Regions from separate parts of the Protofrankia sp. CiP1_Cm_nod3 genome, predicted to be linked through region 2. Evidence: riboswitches for the same ligand, from Rfam matches in the RefSeq annotation. Region 2 holds a riboswitch; the other holds the start of a gene.
What was found. Region 2 has a riboswitch for cyclic di-AMP ahead of AC5LUJ_RS10360 (transglycosylase family protein). Riboswitches for the same ligand answer to the same signal wherever they lie in the genome.

Region 1 (7,582 bases), on a different contig from region 2:
CGCGAATTCGGCGGCGGCGACCGGTGAGGTCCGGAGGCGGTCCAGGCGAACGTCCTGCAGGCGCCGGGCGAACGGGTCGGCGAGCTCGACGTTGACCATCCGTAAAAGTTTCGCCGATGCTTCCTGTGCCAGCCAGGCCCGGCCCTGGCACACCTCGGAGTAGGCGTCCAGCGGGCGTTCGTCCGCGTCGTGCAGGGCTGCCACCACCGCGAGCGCGAGTGTCTCGCCGTCAACGATGGCGAGCCCGGCGCCCTTGGCCGCCGCCGGTGGTACCCGGCGCGCGGCGTCCCCGGCCAGTACGAGGCGCCCGAAGCGCATCGGTTCGTAGAAGACCGAGTCCATCGTGATGACGTTCGGCGGCTCCAGCAGCGGCCCTTCCGCCAGTTCCCAGTCGGCGTCCACGGCGAGCCGGGCGTGCAGTTCCGCCCAGATCCGCCCGGCCGGCCAGGCCGCGGCGTCGGCGGTGGCCTCCACCTGTAGGTAGAAGCGGCTTGTCCGGTGGTCGCGCAGCATGTGGCCGGCGAACCCCCGGGGACTGACCCCATAAATGATCTTATCGGTGGACGGGGCGACCGCGGCCAGGACCGCGAGCCAGGCCCATGCGCTGTCGCGCTGCCGGATGGAGCGTAACGCGCCCTCGGGGATCGATCCTCGGGAAACACCATGATGGCCGTCGCAGCCCGCGATGAAACGGCTTTCCACCACCTGCCGCTGCCCGCCGGCCGTGACGAAGGAGACGGCGGGGTGGTCGGAGGCCAGCGCGCCCAACATCACGTCAGTGACGCCGAACTCGATGACGCCACCCGCGGCAAGGTAGGCGGCAACCAGGTCGGCGACAAGCTTCTGCTGCGGGTAGACAACGTGGTGGCGTCCGCCCGCATGGCGAGCATACTCGACGACAAACGCTCTGCGACGATGTCGGAACTCACAGTCGTGGTGCGGCACACCTTCGGCTCGCAGGCCGTCGGCGAGCCCGTTGCGCTCCAGGGCGTCCACCGCCGCCGGCCCGAGCAGCCCGGCGCGTGGACGGCTTTCCACCCTGGCCCGGCTGGCGGCCTCGAGCACGAGCGTGTCGATACCCCGACGAGCCAGCACGACCGCGGCCACCAGGCCCGCGACACCCGCGCCAATCACAACAACGCCCACCCGGCGAGGACGCGGCCGGGAGGCGGGCGCGTCCGGCTGGCGCACACCACGCCCGTCCGGCACGGACCCCGACGCGGACCGCGTCATGGCGAGCGCCTCCCCGGGGAGCATCGGCACGATTCCTGATCATCCGTCACGCTGCCCTGATCACGTGACTGACCTGGAAGGACCGATCCGGACGAGGCACTGCCAGAGTACGACGTCACATTCCGACACGCGTCAGAAGGCCGACAACTCGGCATCAACCAATCGGACAATTTTCGTAAAAAGAGCAGAGTACCGCCAATGGGCAGCCTTGATCGCTACTTAACGTAGCAGTATTGCTCACTATCTGTACTCGAAGGCTCCTGGTCGACCGTCTGTCGCCGCTATGGCGTATTGTCATCCTCCGCATCCCGCAAGTCACGGAAAGCGGCACGTCAGTCGGGCGACCGAAGGCCACAAGCCAGCCGGTCGCACCCGGCGCCGCCCCGGCCGGCGAAGGAGGATGGGGTAGAAGAGCCGGTTATGACACTTCATACAACTACTTGGGGTAGTTGTGAGGGACTAGTGTTTACTAGCGCCATCCGTATGAACTAGTCTCGCGCCGACGTCACGACGCACCGGGCCGAACTGCCGAATCCTGCCCACGGTCCCGGTGTTCCCTCCGAGTCGTCACCAGGGCAGGAGCGGGGGACCCATCCTCCACCGGACGGCATCGAACCGCGGTGTCGCCCTCGGGGTGAAGTGTGCAGCGCGATGGTCGCGCGACCCACCGGGCAGCCCAGCCCGAACCCGACAGCTCACCTCGCAGGCGAACGGGAAGGATCACAACCTTGTCTGCGCATGATGTGCAGCCTGATCCAGCAGTACGATCGCGTTCGTCGCAGGCGGCTGCGCCGTCGTCCCGCCAGCACCCGATCGACCGGCACGTCGACCGTCCGGCACGCGGCCGGCATCGCGCGCCCGCGCCGCAGCCCGGAACGGGCCGCTCGCGAGCCCGGGCCGCTGTCGCCGTGGTGACCACCGGTACCGTCGCGGTGTCCGGTGTCGCCCTGGCCGGATGCGCCACGGCCGACTCGAACTCCGACGATGCCTCCGTCACCTCGCCGATAACGCTTGGATCACAGTTCGGCAGCCAGGCGTCACTGGCCAACCTGCGCACCTCGACCATCAATCCGCTGTCCACGGGTGGTTCCGGATCGGTCACCAGCCAGGTACTCAACCAGACCGACCTGCATCCCAAGAACGGCGTCGTGCTCAAAGTCACGAATCCGGACGTCTCCGTGAAGGCCGACCAGCCGGTGGAGATGGGGTTCTCCCTCGAGGACGCGGTCACCCACGCACCGCTGGTCAATCAGCTTGTCAAGGTCCAGGTGAAGCTGCCGGAGGGATGGGCCACCTTCAAGCACCTCTACACCAACGAGCAGGGCTTCACCAGCTACACCGCGAAGGTTCTCACCACCACGCAGATCACTGCGATTTTCGACGGGACCGACGCCCTGCGCTCGACACGGTCGACGAACGTCGGCACGTTGACCGTGATTCCCAACACCCCGCCCGTGCAGCGCTCTCCCCAGATCACTGGCCTCGATGCCCCGACCATGAGCAACGCCATCTCGGGCGCGCTCGCGGCCGCCAGCTCGCTGGGTGAACGGGCGGTGTATCTCGCGGCCCAGCAGGCCGGGAAGCCCTACGTCTATGGCGCTGAGGGCCCCTACACGTTCGACTGCTCAGGACTGGTCCAGTACGTCTTCAAGCAGCTGGGACGCAACATCCCCCGCACCGCCGAGGGACAGTACGAGGCGACCACCAGGATATCGCAGTACAACAAGCAGCCAGGTGACCTGATTTTCTACGGCGCACCAGGTAACATCTACCACGTCGGTATTTATGCGGGCGATGGTAAGATGTGGGTGGCACCCAAGTCAGGTGATGTCGTCTCGCTGAGGGCCATCTATACCACGTCATATTCCGTCGGCCGGGTTTTCTGAGCGAACCGGTCAGCCCGCGTCCACATCCGGCTGTCAGTACGCGGCTTCGCGTAGTGGCAACCAATATACTGTAGAAACAATTCACAGGCGGGTTCCCGCGCGGCCTCCCCCTCCGATTGTGCGTGAACCTTGCCGCCAGGTCGATCTTGTCGACGTCGACACCGGCCTGGCGGCGCTCCGCGGCATCCCGCGATGATGACTTCCGCTGGTTGGACCGAGCCAACCCCCCCAGCTCGGAAAGCCCGGCGGAACAAGAGGCTTCCGTCGGCCGGTCGTACTGGACCCCCCCCACAGTCCGGCCGGTCGGCGGGAGCCGCCCTCTCCCACCGACCGGATGCGCGGCCGAGGCTGGAACCTCATCAGACGCCTTCTCCGCGGGCCTCCCAACCCCGGATGCCCGCTCCTACGCCTTGGGCTTCCTGGAGAAGTCCCACAGGCTGCGCGTGACCTGCTTGTCCCACGTCCCGTCGACATGCTGGACATGGGTTCCCGACGGGCAGTTCGGGACCTGCCCGACCGGCCCCACCACCGCGACGGCGGCGAACTTCAGGTTGTTGTCAGGCGCCCCGCAGGCAATCGTGAGGGCGGCCCGCCCACCTTCGCCAAGACCCCAGATGTAGATCTTGGACTGGTCGATCTTCGACCGCTTCTCCGACACGTAGCGCACGACGTCACGCAGGTACTGCACGTCCGCGCCCCGGGGGTCGTCCAACCTCCATTCGCCGTCCACGGCTTCCGGGTAGACCACGGCGAAGTGCTGCCGGTCGGCAAGCGTCGAGGCTTCGGTGATCTTTTCGATCGCAGCCGCGTCGCTGTTGTTGTCATGCAGGACGAGGACCAGCGGCAGGGGCTTGCCGGGGTCGGCGTCGGCATGAACGGCGAGCTCGCGTTCGGCGGAGGCGTACCCCGCCGGTATCTTCGCCCGCTCGGTATCCGGGCTACCCGAGCGAGACACGTAGATCCAGGCGACCACGAGCACGGCACCGATGATCAGCACCCGCTTGCGGTTCTTGGCCCATAGCTGTTTCCCGGCTTTCAGCGGATTCGACACCACGAGACAACCGAACCACACCAGGAGCCGTCGATTCGGCAGATTCGCCTCGCGTCGCGGGCAAGTCGGGGCCACCCGGAGTGCGCTGTCTCACACCCAGTCAGCTTGCGATACCGATTGACTACTAAAAGTAGTCAAACAGGCATGTCCGGTACGGCAACCACGGCACGGCTCGTTCGTTGACGTGGTGTATCCACCAGAATCTCGACAACATCGGATTGCGGGGCATACGGCTGCCGGAACAGGGGTGAGGCCGAAGTGGACAGTGGTCAGGAACTCGACCATCGACTGATCAAGATTGAACACGAGCTGTCGGTGTTCGGCCGGCGCGCCGAACGCTTCCGGATGGCCATCGCCGGCGAGTCCGGGACGGTTCTGGACCGCTCCGCCTACCTGCTGCTCAGCCACATCCACGAACACGGCGCCGTACGGCTGACCACCCTGGGCACGGTGTTCGCCCTGGACATCTCCACGGTGAGCCGCCAGATCGCCGCGCTTGTCACGGCCGGGCTGGTGGAACGCGCCACCGATCCCAGCGACCGGCGGGCGACGCTGGTGAGACTCAGCACCCGCGGCCAGCAACGCTACCTCGCCACCCGCTCCGCACGGGTAGAAAAAATCAATACCCTGGTACGCACCTGGGACCAGGAGGAACTCGGTGTCTTCGGCGCGCTGCTGAGCCGGCTGAACGTGGCGATCGCCGAACACGACCGCGCCCATCTGCCGCCGCAGCACGACGAGCCGTGTCCCGCACCCGCCACCCCGCCGGCCGTCAGGACGGACTGACGGCCGACGGCCGGGCACCGGGCGACAGGCCGCTCCCCCCGCGTCCGGGCGCAGGCCCCCCGGCTGCTTCCCGCGCCCACCGAAGGTTCCCCGCGGCCGCCCGGCCCCGGGTCAGGCATGGACGTCCAGGGCGTGCAGGCGTGCCTGGCGCAGCACCTCCGTCTCCGGCGGGCCGGCCAGTTCCGGCAGCCAGCCATGCACCCAGGACAACAGCAGGTCGGCCAGGGCCGGGTTCTGCGCGAGGACCGGACCGTGCAGGTAGGTACCGATCACACGGCCGTCCACGACACCGTCGGTGTGGTCCGGGGTACCGTTACCGACCCCCTTGCGCACGATCCCGAGCGGCCGGCCGTGCCCGTTGGGCAGTGCCCGGGTACGTCCCCCGTGGTTCTCGTAGCCGAGCAGCAACGGCAGCTCGAGCTCGGGGACGGGCTCGACGACGATGTCACCGACCGCGCGTGGCGGCACCGGCTGCTCGAACGAGCGTCGCGTCTCCACGTCCACCAGGCCCAGGCCGTCGTGGATACGGCCCTCACCGGCGGGGAAGGACGCACCGATCACCTGGTATCCGGCGCACACCGCGAGCACGGCCGCGCCCTGGGCCACCGCGTGCGCGATCGCGCTGTTGCGGCGCAGCCCCTCGGCGGCCAGCACCTGCGGCTCGTCCTCACCGCCGCCGAGCAGATAGATGTCGCAGCCGGCCGGCACCGGCTCCCCGGCCGGGACGCCGATCACCTCGGCCGGCAGGCCACGCCAGCGCAGCCGCTGCGCCAGCACGGTCGCGTTGCCGCCGTCGCCGTACGTCCCGAGCAGCTCCGGGTAGATCAGGGCGATCCGGGTCGCCGACTCCCGGCTCATGCCGCGGCCCCGGTCATGTCACCGTGGATGGTCACCTTTTTGGTCACCTTTTTGGTCAACTGTTCGTCCTCACCGGGGCGACCCGCCCCAGGATGTCGCGGAAGGCGGTGTAGTTCGCGACCACATCGACGATCTTCTCGTCCAGAACCGCCGCCGCGCTCTCGGCATCGGGATGGACCGTGTGCGGGATCTCCGCGTATGCCAGCCGGACGCTCATGTCCTCCTTGCGCCCACCGGTGACCAGCACCCGCCGGCCCCGCAGCCGCTCGAACGGGACATCCCAGATCCACGACGGGTCACGCCCGTCAGCGGTCTGCGCGTTGAAGTCAACGATCACCGGCCGGGTGGGCGTGCTGTTGAGCAGCTCCATCATCTCCACCCAGCCGGCCGGGTTCTTCGCCAGCAGCAGCCGCCCGCGGGTACCGGAGTCGCCGAGCTCGACCTCCTGGTAGCGGCCCTGGACGTCCTCAAGGCCGGTCATCGCGGCCAGCGCCTGCTCGACCTCGACCCCGAAGAGCTTCGCCGCCGCGGCGGCCATCGCCGCATTGCCGAGGTTCACCCGGCCGGGCAGGTCGATCGACGCCGTGAGGTGACGGCCGAACCAGAGCAGCTCGTGCGGCCCGGTGACCGAGACAAGGGGCTCAGGCCGGGCCAGCCCGCAGCCGCACCACCAGCCCGTGGCGTTGCGGTGCAGCAGGCTGGCGCACTGCGGGCACACCATCGCGTCCGCCGTCCAGTTCTGGCCCGCCGACACCCAGACCTGGTTCGACCAGCCGGCGGCGGCCCAGGCCACCAGCGGGTCGTCGGCGTTGGCGATCGCGGTCGCGCCGGGCAGCTCGGCGCCGAGATCACGCCAGAGGCTCGCGATCCGCCGGGTCTCGTTCGACCGGTCGAGCTGGTCACGGCTGATGTTGAGCAGGATGACCGCGCGGGGCTGGATCTGCCTGGCCACCTTGGGCAGCCAGATCTCGTCCACCTCGAGCGCGGCGGCCGCGTCGTAGGGCGGCTTGGACAGGGCGGCCAGCACGCCCGCCGCCATGTTGGCGCCACCGCTGTTGCTGCGGACCGGGCCGAGCGTGCCCAGCGCGCGGGCCAGCAGCCGGGTGGTCGTGGTCTTGCCGTTGGTCCCGCTGACGCAGGCCACCAGCTGCCCGGCCGCGACCTCGGACAGGATCTCCGGGGAGACCCGCAGGGCAAGCTTGCCGCCGATCATCTCACCGGATCCGCGTCCCAGCTGGCGGGAAGCCGAGGACGCGAGTTTCTCCACAGCAAGGGCGGCACGGGTGCGGGCGGAGAACCGGCGCGGGAAGGGTGTGCTCATCGCCTCCCCAGCGTGCCACGGGCCGCCGCGCCGGTGACCGACACCCCGTCATACCCGTCCCATGTCGGTCCCGGACCAGCTCCAGAGCGGCCTCGGAACATCCTCCGGGCAGTGGCGAACAGGCGGGGTACGAGTGTGGTACGAGGTGTGATAAGACGTGCGCCGGACGGCTGTCCACCAGGCATGTCCGGCAAGGGCGCGCCCCATCGGGGCAGGTACGGCAAAGGCAGGCACGACAGGGGTGCGTCGCGGGCGGGACATCACTGTCCGGGCGGGACAGAGCAGGGTACGGCAGGGTGACGCGAGCGGACGGCCGTCATGGACCGAGCAGCCGGTCCGTAGGGACCGCTACCGCTGTGCCCCGTCGTGACAAGCGGCCCGGGCGGGGATGCGGCCCGGCCGGGGACCGCGGGCCGCCGGCGCCGGGCGGACGCTCGGAGCCAGTGG
Region 2 (9,889 bases):
CCGCGCTGGGGGAATCCATCACGCTCGCCGAGCTGCGGGACACGTTGTTGCCGAAGTTGATGTCGGGGGAGATTCGGGTGCGGGATGCGGAGAAGGTTGTGGAGGATGTGACGTGAGCTCGGGTCGGGGGGGCTGGAGCGAGGCTGACTGGGAGCAGGCGGCCGTTGACACGCTGGGGGAGCTTGGGTGGCAGCCGGTGAAGGGTGCCCAGCTCGGGCCGGGTAGTGGGGAGCGGAAGGACTGGGCTGAGCCGATTCTTGTCGAGCGGCTGCGGGACGCGATCAGTCAGATCAATCCGGATCTGCCGGCCAGCGCTGTCGACGATGCCGTCGGCGTGGTGCTCGCGTCCGAATCCCGGGACGCGATCGCGGAGAACCATCGGCTGCACGAGTTCATGGCGCGCGGGATGCGTTCCGTCACCGTAGTCGACGAATATGGTGCCGAGCACACCCCGACCATCTGGCTGATCGATTTCCGCGATCCGGAGGTGAACGACTATGTCGTCGCCAGCCAGGTGCGGATCGACGACCGTAACCGTAACGGCATCCGCTGTGATCTCGTCCTGTACCTCAACGGCCTGCCGGTCGCCGTCGTCGAGCTGAAGAACGCCGGCGCCGAAAAGGGCGACCTGCGGGTCGCGCACCAGAAGCTGATGAACTACGTGGCCGAATGGCCGCTGGCGTTCCGGGCCACCGTGCTGTTTGCCGTCGCCGACGGGGTGACCGCCCGCTATGGCACCCCGTTCACCCCGTTCAACCATTTCGCGCCGTGGAACGTCGACGAGAAAGGCCAGCCGGTACGCCGGGAGGGAAACCCCGGCGGGCAGCCACGCGACGTTGACGACGTCCGCTACGACGACGCGCAGAGCGTGCTGCTGCACGGCCTGTTCGACCAGCGCCGGTTCCTCGAGCTGCTGCGCGGCTATGTCACGTTCGCCAGTGTGGGCGGCTCGGGCCTGCGGAAGCGGATCGCGAAGGCGCACCAGTACTTCGCCGTCAGCCGGGCGGTGGAGAAGACCGTCGAGGCGATCCGCGGCGACGGGAAGGCTGGTGTCGTCTGGCACACCCAGGGCTCCGGCAAGTCGATGGAGATGGAGCTCTACGCCTACCAGGCCAGCGTCGACCCGCGGCTGGCGAACCCGACGATCCTGGTGCTCACCGACCGGATCGACCTCGACGACCAGCTCCACGGGGTGTTCAATGCCAGCCTGCTGCTGCCGAGCAAACCCGTGCGGATCGATAGCCGCGAAACGCTCCGCACGGAGCTGTCGAGCCGCACGACCGGCGGCATTCTGTTCACCACCCTGCAGAAGTTCGGCCTGACGAAGGAGGAGCGGGAGGCGAAGTCGGCGCACCCGCTGCTCTCCAACCGGCTGAACATCATCGTGATCGTGGACGAGGCGCATCGCAGCCACTACGACAATCTCGACGGGTTCGCCCTCCGGCTGCGCGAGGCGTTACCGAAGGCGACGTTCCTCGCGTTCACCGGCACCCCCCTGTCGGAGGTGGACCGCGACACCCGCAAGGTGTTCGGCGACTACATCGACACCTACGACCTCACCCGGGCCGTCGAGGACGGGGCGACCGTCCGCGTCTACCACGAAAGCCGGCTCATCCCGCTCGAACTGCCGCCGGGCGTCGACCCCGAGACGATCGACACCCGGGCCGACGAGATCACCGCCGGGCTGGACGAGGCGGAGCAGGAGCGGGTGCGCCGCAGCGTCGCCGCGATGAACGCGCTCTACGGCGCGCCGGCCCGGGTCCGGACCCTGGCGAGCGACATCGTCAAACACTGGGAGGCGCGCTCCGACCGGATGCGCCCGTTCATCGACGGCCCCGGCAAAGGGATGATCGTCTGCGCCACCCGGCAGATCTGCGCGGACCTGTACCGGGAGATCGTCGAGCTGCGCCCCGGCTGGCACGACGACGCCGTCGACCGCGGGAAGATCAAGGTCGTCTACACGGGGAACACCGACGACAAGGGCGAGATCTTCAAGCACGTCCGGCGGCCGTCCCAGAACAAGGTGATCCAGTCCCGGGTGCGTGACGCCGACGACCCGCTCGAACTGGTCATCGTGCAGTCGATGCTGCTCACCGGGTTCGACGCGCCGCCACTGCACACGATGTACCTCGACAGGCCGATGCGCGGCGCCGCGCTCATGCAGGCCATCGCCCGGGTCAACCGCACCCACCGCAACAAGCGGGACGGCCTGCTCGTCGCCTACGCCCCGGTGGCCGACCGGCTGCGTGCGGCGCTCGCCGAGTACACCTCCACCGATCAGGCGCAGCAGCCCCTCGGCCGCGACATCGGCGAGATGATCGGCAAGGTCCGTGACCTGCACGACGTCATCGTCAGGATCCTCACCGACCACGACTGGCGGGCGGCGCTCGCCGCCGGCACCCGGACGGCCTACAAGGACGCCCTGTACGGCACCATCGAGTACCTGCACGACCCGGCCCGGCCGGGGAACACGGCACGGGACGGCCAGCTCCCGCGCGCAGCCCGGTTCCGCGACGCCGCCGCCCGCCTCGAACGGGCCTACGCGCTGTGCGCCGTCCGGGACGAGCTGGACGACCTGCGCCCCGACATCGCGTTCTTCCACGCCGTCCGGGTGTCGATGGCCAAACTGGACGCCGAGGAGCGGCGGGCCGCCGGCCTGCCCGTCCCCGACGAGGTCGAGATCCTGCTGCGCCAGCTCACCGCCGCGACGATCGAGGCCGGCGGCGTCACCGACCTCTACGAGGCGGCCGGGATCTCCCGGCCCCCCGACCTCTCCCACCTGGACGAGGCATACCTGGAGCGGCTGCGGGCGTCGAAGACCCCGAACCTCGCGATCGAGGCGCTGCGGCGGGCCGTCGAACAGACCATGCGTCAGGTCACGCGGCACAACATCGTCCGCCGGCGCAGCTTCTCCGACCGGCTCGTCGAGCTGATGAACGCCTACCGCAACCAGCACCTGACCGCCGCCGAGATCCTCACCAAACTGGCGGAGATGGCCAGGGAGGTGAACACCGAGGGTGACCGCGGCCGACGCTTCACACCACCGCTGTCCACCGACGAGCTCGCGTTCTACGATGCCGTCGCGCAGAACGCCTCCGCCGTCAGGGAGCTGGGGGACGACAAGCTCGCCGCGATCGCGCGCGACCTCGTCGTCCAGGTCAGGAAGTCGGTGACCATCGACTGGACGATCCGCGAGGACGTCCGGGCGCGGATGCGCACCATCATCAAACGCCTGCTCGCCCGGCACGGCTACCCCCCGGACGCGGCCCGGGAGGCGATCGACCTCGTCATCGCCCAGACAGAAACCTTCGCCGAGGACTGGGCCGCCGGCACCGACCGCTGACCGCCGCTGACCCGCGAGCGGGGGTCATCCAACTGTCGGGACGCCGCGTCTACGCCGCGATGGAAGGCGCCATGCCCGGTGAACGACCCCACGACCGCCCTGAGAGGCGGAATCCAACCGTCTCAACACATCAGGACCTCGCGTATGGCCACGAAAAGACCACGCATGGCGAATTGCACTTGTGTAATTAGCCGCGAAACACTGTGTCCGACCGGCGACGTGGGTAAGTTCGAGCGGAGGCTGAGGGATGCTCAGGCCACGGCACCCGATCAAGGAGCTGGAGGCCGTTCTACGGAGCGCGGAGAAGCAGGGCTGGAAGGTTGACAGGGGCAAGGGCTACTTCAAGATGTTCTGCACCTGTGGTGAGCTTCACAAGAAGTTCGTGCACCTCACCCTGTCCGACCCCAACTACGGGAAGAACCTCCGCGGGTATCTGAAGAGCCGGACATCCTGGAAGGAGGACATGTCGTGACGTACTACACCATGATCGAGCTCAAGGCCAGTGGCCCGCTCGACGGTCTTGACGCCTCACTGATCTCCTTGCTGACACTCTGTATAACCTGCACAACGTCACCGACCCCGACCTTGGCGCGACTCTCAGCACCGGCCGCATCGACGTCACAATGATCGTCGATGCTGACTCCCTCGAAGAGGCTCTGCACAAGTCCCTCACCGCCACGCGCACCGCGATCCACGTGGCCGGCGGCGCGACTCCCGACTGGGAGCGGATGATCCGCGAGGTCGGCACCCAGGCCCGCGAACTCACCGACGCCTAGCAGGCGCCGATCACCAACACCAACGCGACTCGAGACCCGGCCAGCACGACGCCTGTCCCGTTTCGGGATGCAGCCGCTAGGCGGCCGGGATGATGTCGCCGTCGCGGACCGTCAGGCGACAGCTGGGTGGGGGGCCGCTTGGGCGTGCTACCCGTCGATGATGTCGGCGGCGGTGGCCGCGGTGACCGCGCGGCGCAGCCAGACGTCCAGTTGGGTCAGGTCGGTGGAGGCCAGGATTTTCTCGCGTACCGCCTCGGGCACCGGCACGCCGCGCGTGTCGAGCACGGTCAGGATGTCTTCTCCCTTCCCCTGCGCCTTCCCCTCGGCCTTCCCCTCGGCCTTCCCCTGAGCGGCGGTGTTGCGGAGCAGTTCGCTGCGGTACTCGTAATCGGCGGTGGTGGTCATGAAAGCCTCCCAACGGATCCGGGCCGCTTCGGGCAGCCCGGCCAGTACGCCCCAAAGCACCGGTAGGTAGCCACACGCATCCTCACGAACGACGATATGGGTCGATGGACGTCCGGGCATCGGTGGAGATCAGCGTGAGTTTGTCGTTGTGTACGCTTTTGCGGCCAAAAAGAGTATACAACGACAAAATTATGCCGATCATGGTCTGTGCGGGTGGTTGTGGATGGGATTCGTGCTGCTTGATCAGTGTTTTAAGATCCAGGTGACTCGGAGCGCGGTAATGGTGAGCAATCGGTCTTCGATGCTGTATGTCAGCAGTCCGTACCCGAAGACCGCCCGCCACAGTTCGGTGCGCTTGTTGTAGGTGCCCTGACGATAGGGGTCGTCGACCAGCCGGTTCAGGAGAGCGTCAAGCTCATGGCGGCCCTCGGGGGGTAGTGTGTCACGCTGTTGCTCGGCGTAGGTGACCCAGCGGATCGTGTATCTGGCCATTGGTCACCTCCGGATCCCCGGCTGGGTATGAGGTGGTCGCTCCGAGCACGGTGGGGTCTCCGGCCGCTATGCGTCGACGGTCCGCGAGAGCGCCGGTTTCGATCTCTGGGTTGGCGGTGAGCACCGCCTGCCCCCACCACTTGTCGATCACCACGCTCACCGGGTCGAGGTTGAGGGTGTTGTCCGCCTCCGCCAGCGCGATCCGCAGTTCCGCCACGAACATGTCGCGATCGTCTGGACGGAGCGCATCGCGGATCGCGGGCCCGTTCTTCTCAACGCGGTTGCGGACCCCGTAGATCGGGATGGTGTCGGCCATGCGATCCATTGTTCCACCCCGTAGGTGGAGCAACGGGGAGGAGAAGTGGTCGCCCGTGTGATCCGCTGTTCCCGTCGACAGGGCAGGTCAGCAGAACGGTTGCCGCCCGCCGGTCGCGGCGCGGGATGCGATCGACCTCGTCACAACCCAGACAGGGACCTTCGCCGAGGGCTGGGCCAGCGGCGGTGGGTAGGTGGGAGATCGCTTGGGTGTGCTACTCGTGGACGACGTCGGCGGCGGTGGCCGCGGTGACCGCGCGGCGCAGCCAGACGTCCAGTTGGGTCAGGTCGGTGGAGGCCAGGATTTTCTCGCGTACCGCCTCGGGCACCGGCACGCCGCGCGTGTCGAGCACGGTCAGGATGTCTTCTCCCTTCCCCTGCGCCTTCCCCTCGGCCTTCCCCTCGGCCTTCCCCTCGGCCTTCCCCTGAGCGGCGGTGTTGCGGAGCAGTTCGCTGCGGTACTCGTAATCGGCGGTGGTGGTCATGAAAGCCTCCCAACGGATCCGGGCCGCTTCGGGCAGCCCGGCCAGTACGACGTCATAGTACAAGATCTCTTTCTGTGGGCCTACGGAACGCAACGCTTCCAACAACGCCGGGAACATCGCGTCCACCTCGGCGCCACCGCCGTGGCAGAGTGCGGAGAGCACCGCCAGCGCCGGGTTCGCCCGGGCCAGCCGTACGTCCACCACCAGCGGCACGTCACCCGGCGTAAAGATCAGCGGCCGGAGCAGCAGGCCGCTCGGCCCGTCCGGGGGGAGCATGCGCCGGTACCAGCGGGCTGTCGCCGGGTCGGGGCAGAAGACCACGAGCGCCGTGTCGACGTCCAGCTCGGCCTCCAGTTGGGCCACGTACAGCTTCCAAGTTCGCTGTTTCGCGAGGTCCCGGCCACGCTGGATCTCCAGCACGGCCGCCAGCAGCGGCCGGTCCACCGGATCGCAGAACAGCACCATGCCGTCGGCGTGGTAGGTGCGCGGGACCATGACGCGGACGTCGGTGGCCTCGGTGCGAGCGTGGTGGTAATCGGGCATTTTGACGTCGAACACGGTGGCCAACAGCCAGGCCATCAGGTCCGGGTCAAGCTTGGTCAGGGCGACCGGGGATTCGTGTTCGGCAGAGGGCATGGAAGCACGGTATGCACCGGATCCGCATACATCGGGCCTTGTCCGTGCTGAAACCGGTATCAGCAAACAACAAGGCCACTGTTCCGGCGGTTGTTCCGTCCGCTGTTCCGGCGACCACGGCCGTGACCGCGGCGTTGGCTGCCGAACGACGTGAATTCGGTGCCGTGGCCACAATCCTGGATTCACATCGTTTGTCGTGCCGACCGGTTTGCCGCGTCGCCCCGAGACACCGGCCCACCCGAGGCGGTTTACGGACTTCGTGGATCGAGACGGTGTCCGCCGCGCTTCAGTGCTCCTGCCGACCTGTCGACAGCGGATCGGTCCCGGGGCCCGGCGCGGCGTCAGGACGGGGAGAAGGCGTCAGAGCGGGGAGAAGATGTCGTCGGCCGTGACGGTGAGGATTCCGGGTGGCGGGTTGCGGATCTCCTCGCGGGCGCAGACGGCGAGGCGGATCGGGCCTGGCCGGTCCGCGTCCCGCTGGCCGGCACCAGCGAGCCCGCGACGGACAGCTGCGCCAGTTCGCCGCGGGCGGCGCGGCCGGCGTCGGTGTGGAAGACCGACCGCCGTCCGGCGACGAAGCGGTGCGGCAGGGCGGTCTTGCCGACTCTGCGCCGTCCCCAGACCACCACCGGCCGCGGGTCGGTCGAGGCCCACCAGCGTTCCAGCGCGGCAAGCTCTCCGGTGCGGTTGACGAACGTCATCCGCCTCTGCCTGCATCGCCCGTAACTTACATCGGACGTCAGTAGAGTGCCGGCGAGCCGTTGGCGGCCCATGCTGGCGGGTTGCCGCGCGGGGCCTCTCCGGTGGCTTCAGGTGGCCTTGAGCCCCAGGACGTCGGATGCCTGGGGGTCGCTGTCGGCGAGGAAGTCGCGACAGCGGGTGGCCTCCTCGGTCTCGCCGATCGCGGTGGCCGCGCGGGCCAGTGCCGCGAGCGCCCGCAGGAAGCCCTGGTTGGGCTCGTGGGACCACGGGATCGGCCCGTGCCCGCGCCAGCCCGCGCGGCGTAGCTGGTCGAGGCCGCGATGGTATCCCGTCCTGGCGTAGGCGTAGCTGGTCACCGGGCTGCCGGCGTCGAGGGAGCGTTCGGCCAGGGTTGCCCAGGCGAGGCTGGAGCCGGGAAAACGGCCGGCGACGGTCTGCGGATCCTCGCCGGCGCTCAGCGCCTGCGCCGCGGCGGGATCGATGGTGAGCTTGGCCGGTGGTGGGCCACCGAGCAGATCCGGTCGTTCGGGCGAGGGTGTCATGGGGCTCATCCTGCCGGATCCGGCCGGCCGCGCAGCCAGCCGGAGGGGGAAGTCCGTCAGATGATGGACCCGCCGGGAGGGGGAGAGCCGGCAGGTCCATCACCTGATCGGGGTACGAGGCGGGCAGGGCACCCGGCCGCGACCCGGCGGCAAAGGAACGGCGTTGAGCGTCCCGTGACCTTTAGCCGCAAAATTTCAAAGTCATAAAATGGTACAAAAGGTGCACCCGGTATGCTACAGGACGGTCGGGTTGGTGACGGTGACGTCCCAGAGGTTCTTGCCGACCACTCCAGCGCCGCCGTCGTCCACCCGGGTCAGATACGAGTAGAGCGATGCCAGTCCCTGGGACTCCCGCCCGAAGCGTCCGTCCACCTGGAGGATGAACCTCTTCTGACGCATCTCGCTCTGCCAGACGTAGGCGTCGGGGCGGACCTCGCCGGCCAGTGTGCTGGACAGCGCCGTCCCGGTGAAGTTCTCGGAGTTCAGCAGGGCCTTGGCGCGTTCCAGCGTCATCGCTGGCTGCACCGGAGTAATCGCACGCTGTACCGGGCTGGTGGTGGGAGCGCTGGGGGCGACGATACCGCTGGACGACGGTGCCGGGCCGCTACGGCTCAGGCCCAGCTTGGACGCGCAGGACGGCCACGGGGACCAGCCACGGGCGTTGTAGAGCTTGTAGGCAGCCTCGTCCTGAAGCGTCGGCGGCGCGCCGCTGGGCAGGCCGGAGTAGCCCAGGGCATGCCAGGTCTGGGCGTCGAACTGGTAGGCGCCGTAGTAGCCGTTGCCGGTGTTGATCAGATAGTTCCCGCCGGACTCACACTGGCGGAGTTTGGCGAAGTCGTCAGCGGTCGCGGCGCTTGCGGGTGCGGTCGTGACAGCCAGGCCACTGCTCACGAGTGCCGTCACGGCACCGGTGGTACGCAGGACCTTCATGACGGTGGAGGGAGGTTGCGGGGCGCGGTGCCTGCCACCAGACGGCATGTGGGTCGGTCCTTCCCGTCGCCTACGAGGTGAGCTGTCGGGTGCGGGCGGGAATCAGGCCCGGCCGGTGGCACCAGGAGGCACTGCCGGCTTTACCCCAAGGACTCCGTGGACGGACGTCCGGATGGTGGTTCCCCCGATCCTGTCCTTGTGGCTCCGCGGTAGCTCGGGCCGTACCGAACGGGGACAGGACTCGGCGTCCGTCCGGGCGGCCTCACCGATCCGGCGAGTGGGGAGGACTCTAGCGAGTCTGGTTCTATCGAAGCAAATCGGGGTGTCGGATGAACTACACCGACGTGACTGTTATCACCCGAATGGGCTAAGCGCCTTGAACGTGTCACCGTAGCTGACGGTGTGACTCCGCCCCGCGGCGGGGTCGCCTTCTCCGATTTCTGTGACTTATGGTGACGGACGAAGTTTCTTTCGTATCGTGAATGTGCTTGTTGTCACTTCTGGGGCACTCCGGGAAGCGGAGCCGTCCGGAGCGGTCCCCGGCCCTGCCGGGCCGGATCCGGGCCGGCCGCATCCGGGGTTCTCCTGGATGCGGCCGGAGGCCTGGCATGAAAGGGGATCGTGGCTGCGCTGTCCATGGCGCGCCAGCCCGGTCCGGTCGGATGTCCAGCCACGGGTGGGCCGGCTGTGTGCGGACTGTGCGTGCCGCCGGTGGGCGGTGCCGTCCGCCAGAGGCCGTTCGACCGCTGGGTCGTTCGGCCAGTTGCCGGCTGTTCGGCCGGCTGTTCGGCCGGTTGGCCGGTTGGTTGGCTGGCCGTGTTCAGTCGAAGGTGGCCGTCCAGGTCCGTGGGCCGCAGATACCGTCCACCTGCAGTCCCCGCGAGTTCTGCAGGAGGGTGGCGGCGAAGGCGGACTGGGGGCCGTAGCGGCCGTCGATCCTGATCCGGTAGCCGAGCCTGTTCATCTGGCGCTGCCAGGCTCGTACGTCCGAGCGCACCTGATAGATCAGCCCGGTGGTGAACAGCGTGTTGTCCGCGAGACTCTGCGCGCTCTGACGCACCACCCAGCGTTGGGCCCCGGTCGACCCGGCCGCGCCCGCCGAGCCGGTGCCGGTGCCGGTGCCGGTGCTGGGCGATCCGGCCCCGGACGAGCTGGCGCTCGCCACCAGCTGGTCGGCGCCCATCCCCTGGCCGCAGACCGGCCACTGGCCGAAGCCGGACCGGTTGGCCAGTCTCAGCGCGGCCTCGTCCTGGGTGGCTGGCA

Region 1: linked by a shared signal. The riboswitch ahead of AC5LUJ_RS18655 (C40 family peptidase) and the one ahead of AC5LUJ_RS10360 (transglycosylase family protein) in region 2 are both predicted to bind cyclic di-AMP.

Annotation. Positions count from the first base shown of each region.
Region 1 covers NZ_CEVIVD010000118.1:24-7,605, forward strand. The annotation lists partial or broken gene AC5LUJ_RS18650 (4-hydroxybenzoate 3-monooxygenase) at 1-1,257, opposite strand, end outside; cyclic di-AMP (ydaO/yuaA leader) riboswitch at 1,781-1,956, shown strand; gene AC5LUJ_RS18655 (C40 family peptidase) at 2,145-3,119, shown strand; gene AC5LUJ_RS18660 (CE1 family esterase) at 3,523-4,173, opposite strand; gene AC5LUJ_RS18665 (MarR family winged helix-turn-helix transcriptional regulator) at 4,429-4,956, shown strand; gene AC5LUJ_RS18670 (type 1 glutamine amidotransferase) at 5,068-5,814, opposite strand; gene AC5LUJ_RS18675 (MurT ligase domain-containing protein) at 5,870-7,135, opposite strand.
Region 2 covers NZ_CEVIVD010000040.1:20,329-30,217, reverse strand. The annotation lists gene AC5LUJ_RS10405 (restriction endonuclease subunit S) at 1-116, shown strand, start outside; gene AC5LUJ_RS10400 (type I restriction endonuclease subunit R) at 113-3,343, shown strand; gene AC5LUJ_RS10395 (hypothetical protein) at 3,591-3,815, shown strand; gene AC5LUJ_RS10390 (hypothetical protein) at 3,967-4,119, shown strand; gene AC5LUJ_RS10385 (hypothetical protein) at 4,267-4,524, opposite strand; gene AC5LUJ_RS10380 (DUF6247 family protein) at 4,967-5,341, opposite strand; gene AC5LUJ_RS10375 (hypothetical protein) at 5,547-6,452, opposite strand; gene AC5LUJ_RS10370 (ATP-binding protein) at 6,794-7,153, opposite strand; gene AC5LUJ_RS10365 (DUF3151 domain-containing protein) at 7,262-7,696, opposite strand; gene AC5LUJ_RS10360 (transglycosylase family protein) at 7,931-8,674, opposite strand; cyclic di-AMP (ydaO/yuaA leader) riboswitch at 8,680-8,845, opposite strand; gene AC5LUJ_RS10355 (transglycosylase family protein) at 9,447-9,889, opposite strand, start outside.